3 regions of the Fictibacillus sp. 26RED30 genome follow, and region 1 is predicted to be linked to each of the others. Evidence: riboswitches for the same ligand, from Rfam matches in the RefSeq annotation. Region 1 holds a riboswitch; each other region holds the start of a gene.
What was found. Region 1 has a riboswitch for cyclic di-AMP ahead of IHV11_RS02550 (dicarboxylate/amino acid:cation symporter). Riboswitches for the same ligand answer to the same signal wherever they lie in the genome.
Positions count from the first base shown of each region.

Region 2: another riboswitch for cyclic di-AMP. It lies ahead of IHV11_RS11795 (hypothetical protein); the one in region 1 lies ahead of IHV11_RS02550 (dicarboxylate/amino acid:cation symporter).
Region 3: another riboswitch for cyclic di-AMP. It lies ahead of IHV11_RS16950 (potassium channel family protein); the one in region 1 lies ahead of IHV11_RS02550 (dicarboxylate/amino acid:cation symporter).

Region 1 covers NZ_JACZDV010000001.1:515,753-521,873, reverse strand. Annotated here, with positions in the region: gene IHV11_RS02560 (DNA-3-methyladenine glycosylase) at 1-5, shown strand, start outside; gene IHV11_RS02555 (hypothetical protein) at 2-691, opposite strand; gene IHV11_RS02550 (dicarboxylate/amino acid:cation symporter) at 848-2,083, opposite strand; cyclic di-AMP (ydaO/yuaA leader) riboswitch at 2,252-2,418, opposite strand; gene IHV11_RS02545 (hypothetical protein) at 2,596-2,790, shown strand; gene IHV11_RS02540 (ABC transporter ATP-binding protein) at 3,011-3,724, opposite strand; gene IHV11_RS02535 (ABC transporter permease) at 3,724-5,346, opposite strand; gene IHV11_RS02530 (Fe(3+) ABC transporter substrate-binding protein) at 5,461-6,121, opposite strand, start outside.
Region 2 covers NZ_JACZDV010000001.1:2,295,346-2,301,466, forward strand. Annotated here, with positions in the region: gene kdpB (potassium-transporting ATPase subunit KdpB) at 1-1,005, opposite strand, end outside; gene kdpA (potassium-transporting ATPase subunit KdpA) at 1,132-2,796, opposite strand; gene IHV11_RS21500 (potassium-transporting ATPase subunit F) at 2,812-2,892, opposite strand; gene IHV11_RS11780 (hypothetical protein) at 2,889-2,996, opposite strand; gene IHV11_RS11785 (HPr family phosphocarrier protein) at 3,020-3,295, opposite strand; gene IHV11_RS11790 (hypothetical protein) at 3,373-3,510, opposite strand; gene IHV11_RS11795 (hypothetical protein) at 3,535-3,948, opposite strand; cyclic di-AMP (ydaO/yuaA leader) riboswitch at 4,179-4,329, opposite strand; cyclic di-AMP (ydaO/yuaA leader) riboswitch at 4,387-4,526, opposite strand; gene IHV11_RS11800 (hypothetical protein) at 4,807-5,055, opposite strand; gene IHV11_RS11805 (MFS transporter) at 5,107-6,121, opposite strand, start outside.
Region 3 covers NZ_JACZDV010000003.1:207,639-213,759, reverse strand. Annotated here, with positions in the region: gene cls (cardiolipin synthase) at 212-1,714, shown strand; gene IHV11_RS16955 (undecaprenyl-diphosphate phosphatase) at 1,823-2,605, shown strand; cyclic di-AMP (ydaO/yuaA leader) riboswitch at 2,684-2,840, shown strand; gene IHV11_RS16950 (potassium channel family protein) at 2,980-3,636, shown strand; gene IHV11_RS16945 (TrkH family potassium uptake protein) at 3,640-4,992, shown strand; gene IHV11_RS16940 (GerAB/ArcD/ProY family transporter) at 5,133-6,121, shown strand, end outside.

The DNA of each region.
Region 1 (6,121 bases):
GTTAATACGCAGGGTTGTTTTCTTTCTTCGTTGAAACCGTAACATCCTCTTCCTGCATGTAATCGACCTCAGTTGTCCGATTGGTATCTTGAATCCATGCTAGATGATGATACGTTTGTTTTTTTATAGCAACGTATTTTGCTTGCATAATGAACAACCAGAAAAGGATGAACAACGTTGTTTTCAATACATTTTCCGCAGTAAGGGCAGCCGCCTCGATCGGTAGAACATTCACTGTTATACTTGAAAGCAATCCAATCACAACAGCTCCCAAGATGAACAATGGCTGGTTCGTACGTAAAAATTTCAATCGATGCTGCAAGTAGTTCTGGATGGATAAACGTTCTTGAGCATTGAACTGGAGGTATCTGCTTTTAGCTGATTTGGCATTGGCCACTAAACCTTTAGATCGATCTTTCTTCCAAAGGGATTTCATAAATAGGGTGAATTCTATATCACTAGCGGGTTCGTTATTCATTTTTCTGTGAATAAAATTATGAGCTTGATAATAAGTAATTGCATTCTGTACAAGCCTTAGTAATACGTAGCCTGTGATGATCGTGAGTGAAAAGACAAACCAAAAAGAGTTCATTGCGCTCTCTGTTAACTCGATGATAGGATTTATAGCGGTTTGAATCTGTACCCATATGATCTTTGCTGCAAGCGTTAGTATCTCTAGCCATTTTTCCAAGAAGATCACTCCGAAATCTCATTAAGTATCTTCTTATTTTACCATGATTTTTCATTAGTGCTTACATTTATTTACTCAACATTTGTAAACTAGGGAAATCGGCATACAAAAAGGCCGCAGGTATATGTATACACCGCGACCTTTTGAAGTGATTATTTATGCACTAACTTCTTGTTCACGAGTCCCAAGATGTTTGTCTTCGCCTTTATCAACGATTACAGCACAAGCAGCATCACCAGTGATGTTAACAGCTGTTCTAAGCATATCAAGAAGTCTATCAACACCTAGGATTAAGGCAATACCCTCGACAGGTAATCCTACAGAGTTCAATACCATCGCTAACATGATCAATCCAACTCCAGGAACACCAGCTGTACCGATACTAGCAAGCACTGCCGTTAAAATAACAGTAAGCATCTGTGTTAAACCTAAGTTAACATCGTATACTTGAGCGATAAAAATCGTCGCAACACCTTGCATGATAGCTGTTCCATCCATGTTAATCGTTGCACCAAGCGGCTGCACAAAACCACTTATCGATTTTCGAACACCTAAATTTTCTTGAGCTGTTTTCATTGAGATTGGAAGTGTTGCATTTGAACTAGACGTACTAAATCCAACTGACATCGCAGGTGCAAAGCCTTTAAAGAACCAGAGCGGGCTCTTCTTTGCAAATAGAGCAATTGAACCACCATACGCGACAACAGAGTGGATGAATAAAGCTAAAATAACTACGCTCATGTATAAGCCCATCGCTTTGATGGCATCCATTCCTTGACTTCCTACCGCTGAAGCAATCAATGCAAAAGCACCATATGGAGCAAATTTCATAATCAAGTTTACAAGATACATCATAATGTCGTTACCTTGTTCAATTAAATCCATTATACCTTTTGTTTTGCTTCCCAACATCGTTAAAGCAAATCCTACAAATACGGAAAACGCGATAATTTGAAGCATGTTTCCTTCAGCCATCGATTGAATTGGATTAGTAGGAATAATGTTCAGCAACGTGTCCGTAACTGCTGGCGCTTCTTGTTGCTCGAACTTAGCACCTTCTGTTTTAAAGTCCCCTACACCTGGTTGAAAGATAAGCGCTAAAGCCATCGCGATCGTAATCGCAATTGTTGTAGTTCCTAAGAAGAACCCCACCGTTTTAGCACCCACTCTTCCAAGTTTCTTCGGATCACCTAACCCCGCAGTTCCAAGTACGATTGAGAAAAAAACAATTGGAACAACTAACATTTTAATAAGGTTTAAGAATAATGTCCCGACTGGCTTTAAAACGTATTTATCCAGTGTTGAAAAAGCATCTGGTACAGCTAGATTAAGAATTAATCCCGCGACAACCCCAAGTGCAAGTGCAATTAAAATTTTTGTAGATAATTTCATAATAAAGTACCCCCTTTGTTAAAATCTTCTCACTATTTAGTGTGCAGTACGTTGAAGAAATTTTATACTAATACATGCCCTATTTGTTGCATATAAAAACCCACCGAAAATAGAGAGGATTTTCCGTGGGAATACACCGCAACACATAGACTGAGCCCATGTATAGAGTTCTCTCTCCAAAAACGCTTACGAGGTTAGCTGTCGGATTAGGAAATTGAGAGTTGTCCCTTTTGTGTATGCACAAATTCATCCCTAGGCTTTATAAGCCATATCGTGGTTCCCCCGCTTCAAGATATTCTATGGAATAGAACGTCCGAATTCAGCGAATCATATATAATATGCTCTAATTTTATCAACATACATAAATTTTTGTCAAGAATACTCACTATGCTTATTTATTCCAATTAATTGTTTCATGATGAATGTTTTTCCATATTCTCACTTCTACCCCATAAGCATATAGAAAAAAACGAATTATATATAAGGTTCTATTTTTCAGGGAGGTATTGTAAATGAAAATCGTATTTTATGAAAAAGGTGAATTAAGTATAATCGTTGGAGCATCCAAATTAAAAGGTGAACTTACGATTGAACAAATAAAGAACGAAAGCGAAAAGAAAGCAAAAGAATTAGGTGAATTATTAGGAAGAGAAATCGGATTTTTAATCGATATGAACGGTAAATTAGATACTCAATTTAAAAAATAAGGCTGTTTAAAACATAATTTCTTTTGGAAGTATGGATTTCCGTTCCAGGCTGCTCGCTTTCCATGGGGCAGGTGTGAACCACATTCGTACGTGTCACTTTAAAGTGTCTCACCTTCCACTCCAATCAACAGTTATAGAGGTAAATTCAAAAAGATCTAAAAGCAACAATTCTTTAGAAAACAGCCAAAAATAAAAACCGGGATATCCCGGTTTTTTGTTTTTATACGTATGCGAGTGATAATTGTTCTTTATTCCTCTTCAATACCATTTCTGGACGCCCTTCATCCTGTATCTTTCCATTGTTCATCAGTATGATCCTGTCCCCTATGGCACGAGCATCCTCTTCGTCGTGAGTTACAAAAATAGAAGTGATCCCCGTACGTTTTAAAATTTCCTGTAACTCATCCCGAATCTGTAGTTGAAGCTTAGAATCGAGATTGCTAAATGGTTCATCAAACATGATCAAAGATGGATTTGGAGCCATAGCCCTAGCTAGTGCAACACGCTGCTGCTGTCCACCGCTCAATTCATAAGGATAACGAGAAGCATAGTCCTCCATTCCCACAATAGCCAATAATTCTTCCATGCGTGCTTGCTTCTGCTTACGATTCATTTTCGTTAAGCCAAATTTTATGTTCTTTTCAACCGTCATATGAGGGAACAAAGCATAATCTTGAAAAACCAAACCTACACCACGATTTTCCGGCTGAACAAAACGAAATGTATCATTCATGACAGCCTGATCTATGAGGATCGATCCTCTTGAAGGCACCTCTAGTCCTGCTATAAGACGAAGTAACGTACTTTTCCCGCTTCCGCTTTCTCCTAAGATCACCGAAACTTCTCCTTGATTAAAGTTTAAAGAAAGATTTTCGAACAAAGGGTTACGCGAATTTTTATAATGAAACGCTAAGTCTTTGATTTGAACAAACATTATTTTGGCTCCTTTTCTAAAACTCTGTGTAAAAAGAAGATGGAAAGTGCACTTATACAAATAATCACCATTGATGAAACAGAGGCTTCGTGAATACGTTCGTCACTTGCGTATTGAAATGTTTTGGTAGCTAGCGTATAAAAATTAAAAGGCTGAAGGATAAGAGTAAGAGGCAGCTCTTTTAATATATCTACAAAAACAAGGATAAAACCACCAGCAATAGCACCTTTAATCATCTTAATATCCACTTTAAAAAACGTCTTCGTTACCGACATACCTAATGTCCTCGAAGCTTCTGTGAAAACCGTTCCTACCTTATCAAAGCCTGATTCGATGGAGTTAAAACCAACTGCTAGAAAACGGACCACATAGGCAAAGATCAGCATACTAATACTTAAGCTCAGCACAAGAGTTGGCTCTAACCCTAACCATTCATATAACGTGAATACCTTCTCGTCTAGTGAGAGAAATAAGGTCAATACACCTATTGCAATTACAGCTCCAGGAATCGAATACCCTAAAACCGTTATTTTTGAAAAAAGCTTCCCCATCCATCCTTTTGATAGACGACTAAAGTTGGCGATAATTAGAGCGACGATAATGATAAGAACTGAACCTATAGAAGCAACAAAGACCGAGTTCCAAATCAAGTCAACAAAAGCAGTATTTAAAATAACGTCATAAGTCATATACACCCAATGTATAAGCTGAATGAAAGGAATTCCGAAAGCTAGAGCAAATAAAGAAATGAAAAAACTAAGCACAGCGAACTTTTTCCAACCTTTAAGTTCTTTAGGTTGTAACGGGCGGACTTTTGAAGTGGAATAGCTATACTGTTTCCTGCCCCTTATTACTCTTTCTAATATCAAGATCAAAACTACGATAAACATCAAAGTACCCGCTAACTTGATAGCCGAATAGATATCTCCCATCCCAAACCACGCTTGAAATATTGCTGTACTAAAGGTTTGAATACCAAAATACTTTACTACCCCGTAATCATTGAAGACTTCAAGAATGACCAAACTAACTCCACCAACGATCGCTGCACGTGACACAGGAAGGACGACTTGTATAAATGTCATGAACGATCCTTTTCCTAGCAACCGTGCATTCTCAATCAGTGATGATGACTGATTTTCTAAGAAACTTTTTGTGATGATATATACATATGGATATAGGAACATCGTAAAGATAAAAACAGCACCGGGTATGTTCATGATGTCAAAGAACTTTTGGTCCACTTTTATACCAAACTGGTTCCTTAGTGACGTCTGAATGACGCCTGTATAATTTAAAATACCATGGTACGTATAGGCCCCAATGTATGGTGGAATCGCAAGTGGGAGGATAAGACCCCACTTAAAGAACCGACGCATAGGAACTTTATAGGCGGAAACTAGCCATGCCGCACTTACACCGATCAGCACTGTGAAAAGACCAGTAAAACCAACGAGTGTCACGGAATTTACGATATAATTTTTCAACATGAATTCTTTAATGTGTTCCCAATTCTCATTACTCTCAGCGAATAACTGAACCATGATGAGCAAAGCCGGTAAAAGGATTAAAGTAGAAAAAATCACACTAAGCAAAGCCCAACTATTAAACTGTGATCTCATTTTTCGAATGAAATACAATATTTTCACCTTCTTTACTCATCAGCATTGTTCTTGTTGTTTGTTTTACATGGAATTAGCCGTATCACAAATCGTGATACGGCAAAATATTAACGTTTATTTCCAGCTGACTTCATTCATAATCTTAACAGCATCTGCATTGTTTTCACCTAACTCAGAAAGGTTAAGATCTTGTTCTTTAAACGGACCCCAAGACTTTAAAAGCTCTGAAGGCTCTACTTCTTTATTAACCGGATACTCGTAGTTGGCTTCAGCAAATACTTCTTGAACTTTTGGACTAGACAGATATTCCATTAATTCTATAGCATTCTCTTTGTTCTTAGCGTGTTTCGTAACACCTATACCACTAATATTGATGTGCGTTCCTGTTGTTTCTTGGTTAGGGAAGAACACACTTAGCTGTTTAGCAACTTTCACTTCTTCAGGATCTTCTGAGTTCAACATCTGACCAAAATAGTATGAGTTCATGATGGCAACATCACCTTCACCAGCAGCGATACCTTTCGCTTGGTCTTTGTCACCACCTTGTGGATCACGAGCCATGTTGTTAACGATCCCTTCTGCCCACTTCTTCGCTTCATCTTTTCCGTTTAATGAAATAAAGGATGATACTAATGATTGATTGTAAATATTTTCTGATGAACGGATCAGTACTTTACCTTTCCATTTGTCTTCAGTTAACGCTTCATAAGTAGATAGTTCTGATTTGTCTACTTTTTTCTGATCATATACGATAACACGTGCACGTTTTGTTAGA
Region 2 (6,121 bases), 1.8 Mb from region 1:
ATCGTCTTTTAATGAACTGATGGCAGCCCATTCCCCAACTGATTTTTTCGTATCGAATCCTACTGGTACAAATTCGCTTGCCATACGGTTACCGAATGTAATCGTCCCCGTTTTATCTAGGATGATCGTATTGATGTCACCTGCAGCTTCAACCGCTTTACCAGACATAGCGATTACATTAAATCTCGTAACACGGTCCATTCCAGCAATACCGATCGCGGATAAAAGTCCACCGATTGTTGTCGGAATCAAACAAACGAGTAATGCGATTAAGACCGGTACTGGTATGTCAAAACCTAGATACTTTGTAAAGAATGGAAGTGTTACAACTACAATCATAAAAACAAGTGTCAAACTCGTTAAAACAGTACTTAACGCAATTTCATTCGGTGTTTTTTGACGCTTCGCTCCTTCTACGAGGGAGATCATGCGATCAAGGAATGATTCTCCTGGATCTGCTGTAATTCGTACTTTAATTTCATCACTTACTACACGTGTTCCTCCTGTTACGGAGTTAAAGTCACCGCCAGCTTCTTTAATTACAGGAGCTGATTCTCCTGTAATCGCCGACTCATCAACAGAGGCAAGACCAGATATGACTTCACCGTCTCCTGGAATCATTTCACCTTGTTTTACAATAACGATGTTTCCTTTACGAAGATCAGCTGATGAAACTGTTTTGTGTTTACCGTTTTCCAGCACAAGGTTTGCATAAACTTCTTTTTTCGTTTTCTTTAATGAATCAGCCTGAGCTTTCCCTCTTCCTTCAGCTATTGCTTCAGCGAAATTTGCAAACAGGAGGGTTACAAACAGAATGAAGGTTACAGCAATATTGAAACCAACTTGAGTTTGATCTCCAAAAAAGGTTAATAATAATGTAATTACAAAACCAATTTCAACAACAAACATGATCGGATTTTTAATCATTACCCTTGAATCTAGTTTAATAAAAGATTCCTTTATCGCCTGATTCACGATTTCTTTATTCATCATTGTTTTATTCATTTGTACTTCCTCACGATTCTTTTTCATAGGTCCGTTCCCACCTTTTTGGGGAGGAACGTACTGAGATAATTCTTTTTTGGTCCTTAAGCCTTGAGCACCCATTATTTTTTCACCTCTCTACAGCATCTATAATGTTAAATATTCGGCAATCGGGCCTAATACCAATACTGGGAAGAATGTTAAAGCCCCAACAATAAATACAGCCCCAATAAACACACCTGCAAATAGCCCGTTATCTGTTCTGAACGTTCCGATCGTTTCTGGAACGGTTCGTTTTACAGCCAATGATCCTGCAACCGCAAGCATCGTTACAATGGAAAAGAATCTTCCAAGATACATAACGATTCCGGTAGAAATATTCCAGAAGTTTGTCGCATCTCCTAATCCTTCAAAACCAGAGCCGTTATTTGCTGCTGAAGAGGTATATTCATAGATTACTTGTGAAATACCATGAAAACCTGAGTTCGAAATGGCCTCATGTCCGAGTGGTGTAAAGAAAGCTACAGCAGATGCTCCTAAAATAAGGAACGGGTGGATTAACAACGTCGCTGCAATCAGCTTCATTTCTTTCCCTTCAATCTTTTTACCTAGAAATTCCGGGGTACGCCCCACCATTAATCCAGATAAGAAAACACCAATAATCGCATACATTAAGACGTTGACAAAGCCTGCCCCTACACCGCCATAAACGGTATTTAACATCATATTGGATAATGTAACTAATCCGCCAAGCGGAGTCAGTGTATCGTGCATCGTATTAACAGCCCCCGTTTCTGAAGCCGTTGTAACAACCGAGTAAAGTGAAGACTGAGCGACACCAAATCGTACTTCCTTTCCTTCCATGCTTCCTTGATCATGTTGCACACCTAGAGCATTGATTGCTTGGTTTCCCTGATATTCCGCACTCAGGGAGATGCCAAGGAACATAATAAACATCATCGTCATGGAAACGAAAAGAATACGTCCCTGCTTTGGATTTCCAACCATCTTTCCGTACGTAAACGGTAATGCCATCGGTAATAGTAGCATCAATAAGATTTGAATAAAGTTGCTCGGTCCGTTCGGATTTTCAAACGGATGCGCTGAGTTAACTCCGAAAAACCCACCGCCGTTATTTCCTAATTCTTTTATGGATAGGAACGAACCAACTGGTCCAACTGCTATGTTTTGTTTTCCACCTTCAACTGTAGTGACTGTAACCGTTGGATCTAATGTCTGCGGTACTCCAAGTGCAACGAAAATGAGTCCTGTTACAAAAGCGATCGGTAGTAACACACGAATGATACCCCTAACCATATCCACAAAAAAGTTTCCTAAAGACTTGCCAGATAGCCCACGAATGAATGCGATTGCTACTGCTAATGCTGTAGCTGGTGCAACAAACATCATGAAAAGAATGCCAATCATTTGTGAAAGATAGGATAAACCACTTTCACCACTGTAATGCTGCAGATTCGTATTCGTCATAAAACTTACTGCTGTGTTAAACGCAAGACTTGGATCCATGTTTGCTATCTTACTCGGATTCAGAGGCAAACTGCCTTGAAAACGGAAGATTAAGTAAACTAATAGAATCATAATCGCATTGATCACGATTACTGATGAAGCATAAACTTTCCAAGATTGATTTTTATTTTTCATTCCACTAATGGAATAAATCAGATTTTCGAAAGGATAAAAGAGTTTGTTCTTATTCGAATAATTGAACGAGTTCGCTAAATAAATTCCTACTGGTTTTGCAAGTAAAAGAGCTATAAGTAGAGTTATAGCTATAGAGAGTAAACTGACTATCAACGGAAAAACCTCCTAAAATTTCTCTGGATTCAATAATACGTAAAGAAGATACACCGTTGTTAAAACGGCTACTCCAAACATGACAGTCATCATTTATTTACACTTCCTTCATCAACAACACTTGATGACCATTTTGCTAGACCCATCATTAAGACTGGCATTCCTACCATCAATAAAACCATCATCACATCTAACATTTTTACACCTTCTTTTTATTAGTTCATTGTTCTAAGTAACCATTCAGCATTAGAGATAAATTTTTGATAGCCTCTTGAGCATCACAACCTTCTATTCTAAGTGTGATCGGTTCGTTTTGATTTCTTGAATAGTGTGACAAAAAGAATAGATTAACGGATAGTAAGCCTTTCGCATTAATCTGTATGCCTTGATAAAAGAATAGAATCTCACTTTCGAAAGAACCAGCAGCATTGACAAATTCATTGATCTGTCCGATCGACAACCTTTTTGGCAATAAAACAACTGACTCTGTCCCCATGTTTTCACCCTGCCTATCACTGGTATGGATTTACAGAGGGAACATCTTATCTTTGATGGGTTCCCTCCTGTAATGGTTTAACCTTTACTTCTAAGCGTGTCTTGTATGATCCATTTTGAGAGACTATGTTGAATCACACTTGCATAATAAGCATTCAATTGATCTCTTTTTGCTTTTAACAAAATCTGTTCAATTTCGTTTGGACTTAATCTCATAAATGAATTCCTCCGCTCTTTTTTTTATGAAGAAAGTAAGAATTGAATATTTCCGGTTTTGTTATAGATTACGTAATCGGCACCTAACTCCTTATAAACTCTGGAAATATACCGTGTGTCTGATTTGATAACATAAACAGGTATGTTATAAATGCTGCGAATGAGTTCAATCGTTTGGCAGCATTCTAAAAATCCAGATTCAACAACAATGATTTTTTGAACAAAAGGACCTACCATCTCGATAACTTTACGCTTGTCACCATAATTCATAACATATACATGTTGAAACCCAACTTGTGAGAGTCTATCTGCTTCTTCTCGGTTAGGAACACAGAGAACAAGAGATTGATAGTCTTCACACAATCTTAGTTTTGAAATAAATACATCTGAAACTAGATCAGGAAACATAATGAGCACGTTCCCAGATGATTTCTCCATCGTTCCACCCTCCATCTCGTAAAGAAATAGGCTGAATTCTAGCCTCTCATGTCAGCCTTAATTGCGCTTATACTATCGTCTTAAACTTGTTGCTACGTCGAAAACCATCGTGCCGACAAGTTATACTTTTAGATAGTGAAAAAAAGGCAACAAAAAAGAAGCCTGCGGAAGAGGAACTCTTCTCGCGGCTTCTACGCATACTTGAATAAGCGTGTGAATACACGAAATTTGTTGCCTCTCTCTGTACGCTTACGGAGTTAGCTGACGGATTCGGGCTTGAGAGTAGCCCTACTCGATCTCTCGAGATTCACCCCATGCAGACGCAATGGCCTGCGATTGGTTCCCCCGCTCCCTAAATTAGGAATTAAGCGATAAAGACGCATGATATAATAATCATAATTTGTAAAATTGTTATTATTACTCTTTTTTAATGTTCACCTTCCCTCTCCTACCACGCTTACGAAGTTAGCTGACGGGTTCGGACGGCAGAAGTCGCCCGACTTTATAAGTTTCACCCCAGGCAATGGAAACTGCCGATGGTTCCTCCGTTCCAAATTTGGATTCAGCGGTCATGGAAAAAATTTAAAGTTTTACGATAAGCAATATATTACTCCTGGTTTCAGCCGTTGTAAATCCATTAAAAACTCTGAAATATTCATATTTCGTATAAAAACGAATTAAATAAACTTATTTAAGAAACAAAAAACAAACAAATCATCTTTTTTCTTTTACTTTCTCAATTTTTCGATACATTTCAAACAAAATAATAGTTGTAATATTCTAAAAAAACCAAGTACTGAACTTAAATTTTTTTTTAAAAATAAAAAAGCTAAGCAAATTTTACTTTGCTTAGCTTGGTTAAAACGATCTAAAATCCAATCTCTGTCTTTTAGTCCAGAGCCATACGCCTGTGAACAGATGAATCGCAAACACTACAAAGACAGCTCCATAACTTTCTGTAATCCAGCTCACAAACCAAATGATCGGTAGAGCTAAAAAAAAGTTAACAAGCAACAACACCCATGAAGTTCTCGCTATAGCTACAAAGAATAAAATAATTGGTAAGATTAAAAAAATCCAGAATAGTACGTTTTGAAAAGTTGCCATGACTTCCCCTCCGCTTTTCATTATAAAAGGGCTTCGCCATAATCTCCAGCTTTAAACTGGTACTTTTTCTAATTCCAAATCATTTTTGTTATCATTTTCTTCAATATCATACCTGGGTAGAGTGAACATGTAGAATAGTCCAACAAGAATCAGACATCCTCCCACAACCCAGAACAGCATTTCTACGGTTAGAATTTTCGGGAAAAACACAGCGATTAAACCGAGTGTCATGGTGTGAGATAGCATGTTGATCGGTGTAATCCATCCTTGAACACGTCCCATCATTTTAGGATCTACGATCTTAGGTAACCAGCCACCGATTCCAATATTGATTAATGGAATGCTAAACCCAGCCAATCCTGTAAAAATAAAGAATGTCAACACATTTGGCGCGATGGCGCATAAACCAAGTGACAATCCACTTACGAATAGTCCAAGAACAATCGCATACGAGAGTCTGATCTTTTTAGCGAGCATCGAACAAATAACACTCCCTGTAAGGATAGATACACCAAACACCACACCCATCCACATCATCATTTGTTCGTAATTATCTGGAGCGAGTTTATATTTCATGATAAAAGCCGGCATAACTGACAATCCACCATTTACTATACCAAACAAGAAAAAACCAAAGATTAATGAAAGTAGAAGCTTAGATTGTTTAATGTAATTGAACCCCGCAACAAAATCCTTCCATACCATCTTTACACGAATATCTTTGAACCTGTGTTGTCCGTTCGGCAGACGAACATCTTCATCAACTCTCATACTCATAATTAATAATGCTGATATAACATATGTAATAAGGTCAAATGCAATTGCTCCTTGTATTCCTATACTCCAATAAATAAAAATGGCGATCATGTTCCCAAAAAGCATAAATAAACTACCTACCATTTGATTCAATCCAGCTGCAATTGCATACTCCTCTTTCGAGAGTACACCTTGTACCATCGCTTGATCAGCAGGAAAAAAGAATTTACCTACTGCACTTCTTAAGAATAAGATAGCAAAAATCAAAGGCATCCAGTCTAGCCATATAGCACCCATTAATAAGAGGCAC
Region 3 (6,121 bases), on a different contig from region 1:
CACGCAAATTTCCGAAGCGTCTGTCTATCAACCCAATGTGTACACAAAAAAACCGTTTCGAATGATTGAAACAATACCTAATTTCATAACAGTCGTGATTTCTGCAAATCCTAAGAAAAAATGGTATAAAAAGAGAAGAGCCCTTTGTTTTAATTACATGGGGAAGGGAATAAAGAGAGAAAGAGAAGATTGGTAAAAAAGGAGCACGTGCATGAAACGAATATGGGAATTCTTCCTCACACTATTGTTACTTGTCTGTTTATACATCGTTTTCTTTGCAGAAGGATATGTGATAATCAAAACGGTATTTGGGCTCCTTTACATCGCAGTGATTCTGTATACGATTTATTCGTTAATGCTCGAGAACAGAACAGCTCAACATACGCTTCTTTGGATTTATGTATTAATTCTGTTTCCGTTTATCGGATATATGTTCTACCTGTATTCTGGACAGCTTTATTTAAAAGGCCATCTTTTTAAATCGAAACGAAAAAAAGACAGAGACGAGTGGATCAGAGTATCTAAACAAGAAGAAAAGCCGGACTTTAGTGATTTAAAAAGACATCAGCAGTGCTTTGCAACGCACGCTCATCACATCACACTTACGCGTTTGAACAGAAAAACGAGTTCAAAAATTTTAAAGAATGGTCAAGAGACGTTTCCTGAAATTTTTGCAAGGCTGGAAGAAGCCAAGGAGTATATACATATTCAGTATTATATCTTTCGTTCAGATCGCCTTGGTAAAGACATTATTGACCTTTTAATAAAAAAAGCGAATGAAGGCGTGAAAGTTAGATTTTTGTTTGATGGGATAGGAAGTTTGTCTCTTCAGCAATATGATATCGACAGAATGAAAAAAGCAGGAATTCTCGTTGAAGCCTTCTTACCTGTTCGATATGGCTTTTTCAATCAAAAGCTTAATTTCAGAAATCATCGTAAAATTATTATTATTGATGGGAAGGTTGGGTTTGTAGGAGGCTTGAATGTAGGCGTTGAGTATTTAGGAGAAGATCCGGAGATTGGTTTTTGGCGTGATACACATATGGTTATGGAAGGAGAAGCTGTTCAAGTTCTTCATGCCATATTTCTAATGGATTGGGAATATGTTTGTGGAGAAGATCTCTTAGAAGATAATCATCTTACAAGAGCATACCCCGCTGAAGGGGATGGTACTGTTCATGTGGTGGCAAGTGGTCCTGATACTCAGCTTGGAATCATGAGTGATCTATTCTATTCTTTGATCTCATGTGCAGAGAAATCAATCTGGATCGCAACACCATATTTTGTTCCTAATGAAGCGATTCGAACGGCTTTAAGAGTGGCAGCAAAAAAAGGTGTCCAGGTCCGTTTGTTGGTTCCTGAGATTAATGATGGATTCTTGACGCAATATGCAACGCGCTCTTATTTTCCAGAGCTTCTGCGTTCTGGAATAGAGATCTATTCCTACAAAAAAGGATTTCTGCATCAAAAAGTAATCATTATTGATGGCGATACTGCTTCGATCGGTACAGCTAATATGGATATGAGAAGTTTTCACCTTAACTTCGAAGTGAACGTATTCTTGCTAAATACATCATCTGTCTCAGATCTTGTAGAGCAATATGAAGAAGACATGGTGGAATCTATAAAAGTGAAACCCGTAGAGTTTTACAAAAGAGGTTTGTGGGAACGAACAAAGGAATCGTTTGCTCGTCTCTTCTCAGGTGTACTTTAATCACAAATGCTCGTTAAGTAACACTAAATTGTTATCAAAAAACTAGAATAGAAAATCCTCCTCAGGAATAGGTTGTACGAGACCATGAAAGTTGAGGGGGTTTTTTTTATGGATTGGCTCGAGGCCTTAATATTAGGCATTGTGCAAGGGATAACAGAATTTTTGCCTGTCAGTTCTACAGGACACCTCCTTCTAGGCAGGCAAGTGTTTCAGCTAGAAGAAGCCGGGTTGTTTCTTGATAGCATGCTTCATATAGGAACACTTATTGCTGTGATGACGGTTTATTGGAGAGAAATCTTAGAAGTTATAAAAAGACCACTCAGCAAAACGGGAGTTCTGCTTATGGCTGGAACGATTCCAACCGCTGTTATTGGACTAGCATTTAAAGATTTTTTTGAAGAGATCTCAAAAACCGGGATCACGGTTGGCTGGGAGTTCTTGATAACAGGTTTTTTACTTTGGTGGGCCGATTCTTATAAGCGAAATGGATACAAAGGAATTGAAGATATTTCTATACGTGATGCACTTATAATCGGTACGTTTCAAGGTGCGGCTATTCTTCCTGCTATTTCACGATCGGGACTAACGATTGCAGCAGCGCTCTTTTGCAAGATCGATAAAAAAGCAGCGGCCTATTTTTCTTTTTTATTATCCATACCATCTATTGCAGGAGGAGTAGTATTGCAGTCAAAAGATTTATTTACTGGTGGACATCCACCTATCTCTTATTCAGCCCTATTGGTCGGTACTTTAGCATCGGCTCTATTTGGATATGTGGCGGTAAAGTGGATGATCAAACTCCTTCAAACCGGTACGTTAAAAGGATTTGCTGTCTATGTTTGGTTGATTGGAATAGTAGTATTGATCCTTCAATTTTCAGGTAAAATGTAAAGTATTTGTTAACACTAAAAAAATGGATTGACTTTTAAAAGATAGAGGATTACAGTATATGTAATTCAAAATTTAGCAGGCTTTAGATCGCTGAATTTACAGTTATTTTTATGGTGAAAACTACTGTAAAACGGGGGAACCAATCTTTTGGGGTGAATTTTGCTCTATTTGCAAAAAGGGATACTCCAATCCCTAATCCGACAGCTAACCCCGTAAGCGTCATGTCACTGGAGAGGTCAATTTGGTGGAAAACCGGACCCGCTTCTTTGTGTGGTCTTTTTTTGCGTTTTTTTACTTAAATTTATATACCTCTTGACCAGCAAGGCTAGAGAACAACGAAGCAAAAACTTCATGGATTTTAAGGGGAGACCATAATGAAAAAACAGTTTGCAGTAATTGGTTTAGGACGTTTTGGAGGCAGCATCTGTCGAGAATTTGCGACGATGGGCTATGATGTTCTAGCTATAGATAAAGATATGGAAAGAGTAAATGAGTTTGCAACAATAGCTACTCAAGCTGTTCAAGCTAACTCTACGGATGAAAACGTAATGAAGTCTTTAGGAATCCGAAATTTTACACAGGTAATTGTTTCGATCGGTGAAGACATCCAAGCAAGTATCTTAACTACTTTACTTTTAAAAGAAGCAGGCGTTCAAAAAGTATGGGTAAAAGCACAGAATGACTATCATCATAAAGTGTTGGAAAAGCTAGGAGCAGACCGTATTATCCACCCAGAGCGTGATATGGCGCTTCGCGTTGCTCAACTCATATCTTCTGAAAAGATTATTGATTTTATTGAGCTATCGCATGAACACAGTATTGTTGAGATAGGTGTAACGGATAAGCTAGTGAATCGGACGCTAACAGATCTAGATGTTCGTGCACGCTATGGATGTAATATCGTCGCAATCAAACGCGGAGATGAGATACTCGTTTCACCGATTGCTGATGTATCTCTTCAATATGGGGATATACTTGTCGTGATCGGTCGTAACGAAGATCTAAATCGTTTTGAGGATGAGGAAGTGTAAGCATTGGCACTACATGTTAGAAAGCATAAACGTTTTTTGCACAACCCAATTAGATTGAACCCTCCTCAGTTTTTAGCGTTACTATTTTTATTTCTTATTTTCGTTGGGACGTGTTTGTTAAAGCTTCCTATTGCCCATGAAAAAACGTTATCGTGGGTTGATGCTTTTTTTATTGCAACTTCAGCAGCAACAGTAACAGGCTTAGCTACTGTTGATCCTGGCTCAACATTCACACTCTTTGGTGAGATCGTCATCTTGTTCTTAATCCAAGTCGGAGGACTCGGGGTCATGTCATTTGCTTCATTAGTCGTTATTATGATGGGGAGGAAAATATCCATCAAACAACGTGTTCTGATGCAAGAAGCACTCAACCAGCCTTCTATAGGCGGGGTAATCCGGTTAGTTCGAAATCTGTTTGTATTTTCAATCAGTATCCAGATTATCGCCATCTTTTTTCTATCACTAAGGCTTGTTCCAGACTTTGGTGTTAGTAAAGGAATTTACTATAGCATCTTTCATGTTATATCGGCATACAACAATGCAGGGTTCTCGTTGTGGTCTGACGGTCTAACGGGCTATGTAGGAGATCCGATGGTGAACATCGTCATATCGTTTCTGTTTATAACAGGGGGAATTGGGTTTACCGTATTGGTTGATATATGGGTGAGCCGAAGCTGGAAAAAACTTTCTCTTCATACAAGAGTGATGTTGTTGTCTACTTTGATTATTAACATTGTGGCAATCTTGTTCTTCTACTTATTTGAGTTTAATAATCCTAAGACCATTGGAATGCTTTCAGGTGCTGAGCAATTCTGGGCTTCTTATTTCCAAGGTGTAACACCGAGAACAGCAGGTTTTAACTCGATTGATATGACAGCCATAAATCCTGATACATCCTTGTTGATGATTCTTTTAATGTTTGTTGGGGCAGGAAGTACCTCTACTGGTGGAGGGATAAAGCTGACCACGTTTGTTGTTATTATTTTTACGGTTGCAGCTTTCTTAAAAGGGAAAGAAAGTACGGTTGTTATGAAGCGGACCATTCGAAATGCTGTTGTTTACAGAGCTCTTGCTATTACAACTATTTCTATTTTGTTTATCTTTGCCGCATTATTTATTATCACATATGTCCAGAAAGATGTATCATTCATGGTGATCGTGTTCGAAGTCGTTTCTGCATTTGGAACAGTTGGATTGAGTATGGGACTGACCCCAGATCTCACAGTCATCGGAAAAATTGTGATCTGTGTGGTAATGGTTTTCGGTAAATTAGGACCGCTAACACTGGCGTTCAGTCTTGCTAAACAAACAAAAGATAATATTAGGTATCCAGACGGTGAAGTGTTCACTGGATAAAGTAATGAAAGCTGATGCAAAAAGGGTGTATTCCCACATTTTGCGTCAGCTTTTTTGGTTATTTATGGGTTAATCTCTTTACTCTTGGGAATGCTAAAACGAGATTTCAATGCTGTTTCTAAGAGAGGAAGAGAATCGTCATGCAAAAAATTAAAGAAGCTTTTCTCGTTTCTCCCTTTCTTGTGTTTTTTCTTGTCCATTCTGAACAAGTAGGGGTAGGGGTGCTAGGCTATCAGCGTATCATCGCTAAATACGCTGGCTATGATTCCTGGATATCAGTCATCATAGCTGCCATTTTTGTACATGCTCTTATATGGATGATTTATTATGTGCTCGATAACGGCGATGGGGATATCGTATCAACTCATAAATCGTTGTTTGGTGGTTTGATTGGAAACTTATTTAATCTATTTTTACTTCTATATTTTCTGCTCTGGTCGATTACAGTTTTACGAACGTATATTGAAGTCATACAAGTATGGATGTTTCCCACTATAAGTACATGGAAGATCGCTGCTGTTTTCCTGATATTAACGTACTATGTGGTTTCGTCTGGTTTTCGAACGGTGGCGGGCATCTGTTTTTTAGGAGTTGTCATTCCATTAGGTTTGATCGTGTTACTCGTATACCCATTGGAATTTACTCATTTTTCTAATCTCCTGCCGGTCTTTGATGAGAATGTAAAAGACTATTTATCTGCAACGAAAAATATGATGCTGAGTTATCTTGGTTTTGAAACACTTCTTGTTTTTTATCCGTTTATTAAAAATGCAAAGCGGTCTCAAAAATTTGCGCATCATGCTAATCTTTTTACATTTATGATGTATTTGCTAGTCACTTTGTTTTCATTTGCGTTCTTTAGCGAAGAACAGTTGTCTAGAAATATATGGGCAACCCTTTCTATGGTGAAAATCGTTCAAGTTTCATTCGTGGAACGATTTGATTTTGTTTTCGTTTCGATGTGGTGTTTAGTGATTTTGCCAAATATTGCACTTGCTATCTGGTGTTCGAGCCGTGTGGCCAAGCTGATGTTGAACATCCGCCAGCATATCACACTGATCATTTTATTAGCGATCACGTTGGCTGCTTGTTATTACTTAGACACTCGTTTGAAGATCAACATGCTAAA